Linked DNA regions of Salipiger sp. CCB-MM3. The protein of the gene in region 2 interacts with the protein of the main gene of each other region in a pairwise test. Links are inferred from orthologs where the notes say so. Each region holds a gene or a part of one and is shown on either strand. Other genes may lie near its edges.

What was found. Proteins that work in one complex are often made in the same cells at the same time.
Region 1: the proteins of lepA (region 2) and AYJ57_RS06315 interact in binary tests that used the Escherichia coli proteins (3 or more experiments, as listed by UniProt). The link is inferred for Salipiger sp. CCB-MM3 from one-to-one orthologs.

What each region holds. Positions count from the first base shown.
Region 1 is NZ_CP014595.1:1,291,076-1,294,453, reverse strand. The notes cover bases 114-3,012. They hold AYJ57_RS06315 (zinc transporter ZntB), read left to right. Parts: upstream 114-1,008; coding sequence 1,009-2,016; downstream 2,017-3,012. Other genes in these bases: AYJ57_RS06305 (molybdopterin-dependent oxidoreductase), read left to right, coding at 2,866-3,012; AYJ57_RS06310 (response regulator), read right to left, coding at 2,070-2,672; AYJ57_RS06320 (hypothetical protein), read right to left, coding at 378-614; AYJ57_RS06325 (hypothetical protein), read right to left, coding at 114-220. Outside these bases: more of AYJ57_RS06325, read right to left, coding at 1-113; more of AYJ57_RS06305, read left to right, coding at 3,013-3,360; AYJ57_RS06300 (hybrid sensor histidine kinase/response regulator), read left to right, coding at 3,357-3,378. UniProt on the Escherichia coli protein: Zinc transporter. Acts as a Zn(2+):proton symporter, which likely mediates zinc ion uptake. Purified ZntB reconstituted in liposomes also binds and transports Cd(2+), Ni(2+) and Co(2+).
Region 2 is NZ_CP014596.1:319,745-323,179, forward strand. What follows is about bases 376-3,331. They hold lepA (translation elongation factor 4), read left to right. Parts: upstream 376-930; coding sequence 931-2,733; downstream 2,734-3,331. Other genes in these bases: AYJ57_RS15355 (hypothetical protein), read right to left, coding at 376-473; AYJ57_RS15365 (hypothetical protein), read left to right, coding at 2,860-3,331. Outside these bases: more of AYJ57_RS15355, read right to left, coding at 156-375; more of AYJ57_RS15365, read left to right, coding at 3,332-3,435. UniProt on the Escherichia coli protein: Required for accurate and efficient protein synthesis under certain stress conditions. May act as a fidelity factor of the translation reaction, by catalyzing a one-codon backward translocation of tRNAs on improperly translocated ribosomes.

The sequences.
Region 1 (3,378 bases), on a different replicon or contig from region 2:
TCAGCGCTTCGGTCACGCCGATTTTCTTGGCTGCGCCTTCGGTCTGCTGCAGCGTGTGCGCCACGGCGACGATCTGCTGGTCGCTCAGGCCCGAGAGGTCGGCGTTCGGCACGTTCGCCTCGATCACGCGCGCGGCGTTTGCGGCGGCGGAGGGGGCTGCGGAGGCAACTCCGGTCAGGGCTGCGGTGGCGATGAGAGTGGATGCGATAAGCGTTTTCATGGGAGGTTCCTTCCGTAACTTTGAAGCGGGCATTCTGCGATGCCATTGTGCTTTGATCCGCGTTTGGGCGCGGGGGGGCTTGGCGGACGGGCCGGTCAGAGCGGCTGGCCCATCCGTCTGGTCTGCGTGCTCACGCCGCGAAGGGCGTGGCAGGCGATCAATTCAGGGTCTCGATCAGCGCCTTTGCGACGGCTGCTTTCTGCGAGGCGTTGTCGAGGTCATCCACGGTTTGCACAACCGAGATGAGCTCGGCGTCGCTCAGGCCGGACAGGTTGGTGCCGGGCACGAGCTGCTGCAGCTCTTTCTGTGCGGGAGCTGCGGTAGCGGTAGCAGCCGAAGCGGCGCCGGTCAGAGCGGCAGTGGCAACGAGGGCGGATGCGATAAGAGTTTTCATAACGACGTTCCTTTTTACTCCTGGATCAGCGGTGGCGTCAGGCGTCGCCGCGTCCCGTTTCGTTTCGGGATGAGTGATAAATCGTTATTCCACGGCCATTTAGCAAATCACGGGAACGCTCACAGAAGATCGCGAAAGCGTGCACTTGAAAGTGAGCACGCAAATCCCAATGAGTTCATAAACCGCACAAAATAGGGGCAATTGAACTATCGAGTTTAGTTTTAGCCTGTCCATTTTCGTGAAGATTAGTTCGAAAACCCCGGGGTTTCCAAAAAAGAGCCGGACACTGTGCGAAAATGAACAGAGGCGAGGGGAAGGTGGCGGTGACGCGACAACTGCATGAAATTTAAGTAACATTTCATGACCTGCCGGGACTTGCCCTTTGCGGCGCCCAATGTACATTTTTGCCATGCAAAACCTTGTGCCGCGCCCCGCAGATCTTATCGAAACCGGATTCGTCCTCGACGGGCCCACCGCCGGGCGCAGACTCACGCCCGCTGAGGCCCCCGAGGTGCTGCGCAGCGAGACTTTGGGCTGGGTTCACCTCAAAGCCTCACACGCGGATGCGCCGGGATGGATCGTCGATAACCTCTCGTATCTCGATCCGACGATCATCGACGCGCTGGTCGCTGAAGAGACCCGGCCGCGCATCACGCGGATTGGCGACGGGTTGATCGTCATCCTGCGCGGGATCAACACGATCGAGGGCGACGATCCCGAGGACATGGTCTCGATCCGGCTCTGGATCGACCAGCAGCGCATCGTCAGCCTGTCGCGCCGGAAGGTGCGGGCGGTGGACGATATCGCTCAGGCGCTCGAGCTTGGGGGCGGACCTAAGGATTGCGCGGAATTCCTGTCTCTGCTGGTCGAGCGGCTGACCTACCGGATCGAATCCTTCTGGCGCGGCATCGAGGAGGAGGCTGACCAGCTTGAAGAGGATGTGCTGGAAGAGACCCATGACGCCATGCGTCAGCAACTGGTCGAATTGCGCCGCCGTGCGATCATCCTGCGCCGCTACCTGCTGCCGCAGCGCGACGCGCTGAAGGTGCTGCAAACCAGCCATCCCGATTGGCTCGAAGCCGACGACCTGCGCCAGATGGAAGAGGAACTGGACGCGATCGAGCGTGTGGTCGAAGACGCGGATGCGATGCGCGAGCGGATGGCGCTGGTGCGCGACGAGCTTGCGGGGCAACTGTCGGACCGGCTCAATCGCAACATGTATATGCTGTCGGTGCTGTCAGCGCTGTTCTTGCCACTGGGCTTTCTCACGGGGCTCTTTGGCATCAACGTCGCGGGGATGCCGGGCGCGGGCGAGCCCATGGCCTTCTGGATGTTCTGTGGCGGTCTGGCGGTGGTCGTGGGGCTGCAGCTGCTGATCCTGCGCCGTCTGCGCTGGATTTAGGGCGGCTGGATTTAGGGCGCGGGTGTAGGGCGCAGAGCCCCGCAGCGCGCCGCTCAGGCCAGGTTCAGCTCTTTGGCGATCATCGCCGCATGGGTGCGGTTGCGCGCCTCCAGCTTGCGGCTGAGCGTCTTTACATGCAGCTTGATGGTCACTTCCTGCAGATCGAGGTCGCGGGCGATTTCCTTGTTGGATTTGCCCTCGCAGAGCCCGCGCAGCACTTCGCGTTCGCGCGGGGTCAGTTCGGCGGCCTTGCCGTCGGGGGCCTGCGTCATAAAGCTGTAGGGGGCAAAAATCTCGCCCGCCGCCATCACCTGAGCGGCGCTGACGATGGTTTTGGACGGCAGGGTCTTGGGAATAAACCCGGCGGCGCCCGAGCGGATCGCAGCCTGCGCGATATCGGCGGTGGCGGTGCCCGAGAGCAGGGCGACAGGCACGCCGCCGCAGACGTCACGCATCCGATCAAGGCCCGAAAGGCCAGCCATGCCGGGCATGTTGTAATCGAGCAGGATCAGATCGAAGGTCAGCCCACGCTCGACCAGCGCGATCGCCTCGTCCAGCGTTGCGGCGGTGAACACCTCGTCGATACCCTCCGAGCGGAGGAAGGCGGCGATCGTCTCGCGGACGAGATCGTGGTCATCAGCGACCAGAATACGCATGTGTCCTCCTGCCAAGACCTCTGCTTGCAGCAAGCAAGTTCTGGCGCAAAAGTCTTACCGCTTAGTTTCGAAAACTAGTTTGGGCACTGGCAATCTGGTACGTCTTTGCGCTTGGGTAACAGCGACGTATGATATTGACCGGCAACGAAGTTCGCAAGGAGGTTGGCCACTGATGTGCCGCTGGGTGGTTTTGATGTTCGTTTGCCTGTTTTCCGGGGCTTTTTCCGGCTCGACCGCTTGGGCGCAGACGCTGCGCACACCAAGCGGCCCGGTGCTGTTGACCGTGGATGGGCCGCTGTCGGTCTCCAACGTGCCCGAGGGGGCGTCCTTCGATCTGCCCATGCTCAAGGAACTTGGCGAGACGAGCTTTACCACCGAGACGATCTGGACTGAGGGAGAGCAGACCTTCACCGGGGTCTCGCTGCATCGGCTGCTCGAAGAGCTTGGGGTCGCAGATGGCAGTCTCCGTGCCGTGGCGATCAACGAGTATTGGGTCGAGATCCCGGTCAGCGATGCCGAACCCGATGGGCCGATCATCGCATGGGCCCGCAACGGCAAGCCGATGAGCGTGCGCGACAAGGGGCCGCTCTGGGTGGTCTATCCTTATGACGACAATCCCGAGTATCGTAGCGAGATCATCTTCTCTCGCAGCATCTGGCAATTGCGAAGGATCGAAATCGAACCGTGAGCGACGCGAGCGACCCTT
Region 2 (3,435 bases):
TTCCAAGGGTTTCGCAGGGTGGGTCGGGCTGGCGCGTTCGCGCGGCCCGATATGTGCCTAAGGGCGCCAGCGTTTAGCGCCGCGCCCTGAGGTCAGAGGTCGCAATGCATTGGTCGTTGAGCCCGCCCCGCCCCAGCCACCGCGCCTGCGGGCGATCAGATCCCGCGGCACAGGCTTTCGGCGCGATTGACGAAGGCCGAATAGCGCTTCCAGAAATCGCGGTCCGAGCTGCGGTCAGACTGACGCACTTCCTGCGCGCGATGAGGATCGCGATAGAAGCCGACCGCCTTGCGCTGGTCGCCATAGCTGAGTTCGGTGTCCGCCGCAGCCTGCACGCAACCGCAGAGCGCCCGGCTGCGCGCCTTGCGGTCGGAATTCATGCACGCCTTGCTGACCGGTCCGGTCGCGAAGCGCGTCACGTCATAGTCGCGCGAGCCGCCGCCGCAGCCCGCCACGAACGCGAGAATCGTCACCAGATAAATTGGCTTCATCCGCCTGCCCATTCGCTGCCCTTGCCTGTGCCTCCGGGGCTTTGCGCCCTCCTCATCGAGGCTTTGCACCAGAATGCCCCATGCGCACGGGTTTTTCAATTCACCGATTCGTTGCTGGACGCAGCGATCATTGGCCCTAGCGCGATCGTCCTGCCGCCGTTTTGGGGGCGCTGCCCCCTCTTGGCCTGCGGCCAATTCACCCCCGGCGTATTTGTCAGAGAGAAGAAGGGGCTAGCCTTGCGCCATGGGGGTTTGCGCCCATACAGAGCGCGTGGGAACGGGTGCCGGCGCGCTGCGCGCGCGGTGCTGAAACGGCGGGCGATCGTGCGCCGGGGGCGGCGGGGCGGCAGCGCGTTGCCACCGCGAGGGGCGTGACGCCGCGAAGGCCCGCGCGCGCGGGCTTGACCGGGCGCGAAAACCCTTACATATCGACCCAATCATGACCGATCTCGCGCATATCCGTAACTTCTCCATCGTTGCCCACATCGACCACGGGAAATCCACCCTGGCCGACCGGCTGATTCAGCTCACCGGCACCGTCGCCGAACGCGACATGCAGGAGCAAATGCTCGACTCGATGGATATCGAGCGCGAGCGGGGCATCACCATCAAGGCCAACACCGTCCGCATCGAATATCCGGCGCAGGACGGCGAGACCTATGTGCTGAACCTCATCGACACGCCCGGCCACGTCGACTTCGCCTATGAAGTCGCGCGCTCGATGCATGCGGTCGAAGGCTCGCTGCTGGTGGTCGACGCCACGCAGGGGGTCGAGGCGCAGACGCTGGCCAATGTCTACACCGCCATCGACGCCGATCATGAGATCGTGCCGGTGCTCAACAAAGTCGACCTGCCCGCCGCCGAACCCGACCGGGTAAAAGAGCAGATCGAGGATGTGATCGGCATCGACGCTTCCAACGCCTGCCTGATCTCGGCCAAGACCGGCGTCGGCATCCCCGACGTGCTGGAAGCCATCGTGCAGCGCCTGCCCGCCCCGACGGAGGGCGACCGCAACAAGCCGCTGAAGGCGATGCTGGTGGATTCCAAATACGACCAGTATCTCGGCGTGATCTGTATCGTGCGGATCATCGACGGCGTGCTGAAGAAGGGCGACCGCATCCGCATGATGAAGACCGGCGGCACCTATGATGTCGACGATGTCGGCGTCTACCGCCCCAAGATGACCAACGTGCAGGAACTCGGCCCGGGCGAGATCGGCTATCTCAACGCCTCGATCAAACAGGTCCGCGACACCCGCGTCGGCGACACGATCACCCACGAGAAAAAGCAATGCGCCGACCCGCTGCCGGGCTTCAAACCCTCGGTGCCGGTGGTGTTCTGCGGGCTCTTCCCGGTGGATGCGAATGACTTCGAAGACATGCGCGACGCCATCGAGAAGCTGGCGCTGAACGACGCGTCCTTCACCTTCGAGATGGAAACCTCGGCGGCGCTCGGCTTCGGCTTCCGCTGCGGCTTCCTCGGGCTGCTGCACCTCGAGGTGATCCGCGACCGTCTCGAGCGCGAGTATGGCATCGAGCTGATCACCACCGCGCCGTCGGTGATCTACCACCTCTACACCAAGGACGGCGAGCGCCGCGACCTGCACAACCCCGCCGACATGCCCGACATGTCGACCGTGGATCACATCGAAGAGCCGCGCATTAAAGCCACCATCATGGTGCCCGACGAGTATCTCGGCGACGTGCTGAAACTGTGCCAAGAGCGCCGCGGCCTGCAGCTCGACCTGACCTATGTGGGCGGGCGCGCGATGACGGTCTACGATCTGCCGCTCAATGAGGTGGTCTTCGACTTCTACGACCGGCTGAAATCGGTGACCAAGGGCTATGCCTCTTTCGATTACGACATGATCGGCTACCGCGAGGACAACCTCGTGAAGATGTCGATCCTGGTGAACGACGAGCCGGTCGACGCGCTGGCGATGATGGTGCACCGCGAGCGCGCCGAGATGCGCGGCCGCGCCATGTGCGAGAAGCTCAAAGAGCTGATCCCGCGCCACATGTTCAAGATCCCGATCCAGGCTGCGATCGGCGGCAAGGTGATCGCGCGCGAGACCCTGTCGGCGATGCGCAAGGATGTGACCGCCAAATGCTACGGCGGCGACGCCACGCGGAAGAAGAAACTGCTCGAGAAGCAGAAGGCCGGTAAGAAGAAGATGCGGCAGTTCGGCAAGGTCGAGATCCCGCAGGAGGCCTTCATCTCCGCACTCAAGATGGACAGCTGACCCGGGGCATCCCGGTTTGGTATGGAACGGAAGGCCGGGGCGAATGCGCCCCGGCCTTTCACGTTGGGCCCCGCGCGGGGCCGCGCTACATCCCCTCTTCACCGCCATCTGCATGGGAGCTTTCCGATGCCCGCACCGAAGATCCTGAGACCCTGCGTGGGCGCCACCGTGGCGCTGCTGGTCTCCACCGCCTCCCTGTCCGCCGCGATCTGCGACTACCGGCCCAGCCGGCTGGTCGGCGACGCCGTGGGCGATGCTGCGCGCGCCGCGACCGATGCGGCCCGGCAGGTGACCGGCACGACGGGCGAAGGCGGCTTTTACACGCTGGTCAACGCCACCAGCGGCCTCACGCTGCTGGGCGGCAAGCTGGCCGCCTCGGGCGGCGCGGCGGGGCTGCTGGAGGGTGGCGGCGCGGCCGCAGCCGCGGCGGCGGCCAACCCGGCGATCTGGGTTCCGGCGCTGATCCTCGGCGCGGGCGGCGCGGGTTATGAGGCCACCTGCGCCTATTTCGTCGACGAGCGCATCACCGATTACGACACGGTGCTGATGATCATGCGCGACTTCGAGGCCCATGCCGACCCGCGCTTTTTCCGTCTCGAAGAAGACACGCTGACGCCCTTCATCGAGGTGCAGGACGAGACCGGCACACGCGCCGCCTATAAGATCGAGGATCTCTACATCGTCGACGGCATGCTCAAGCAC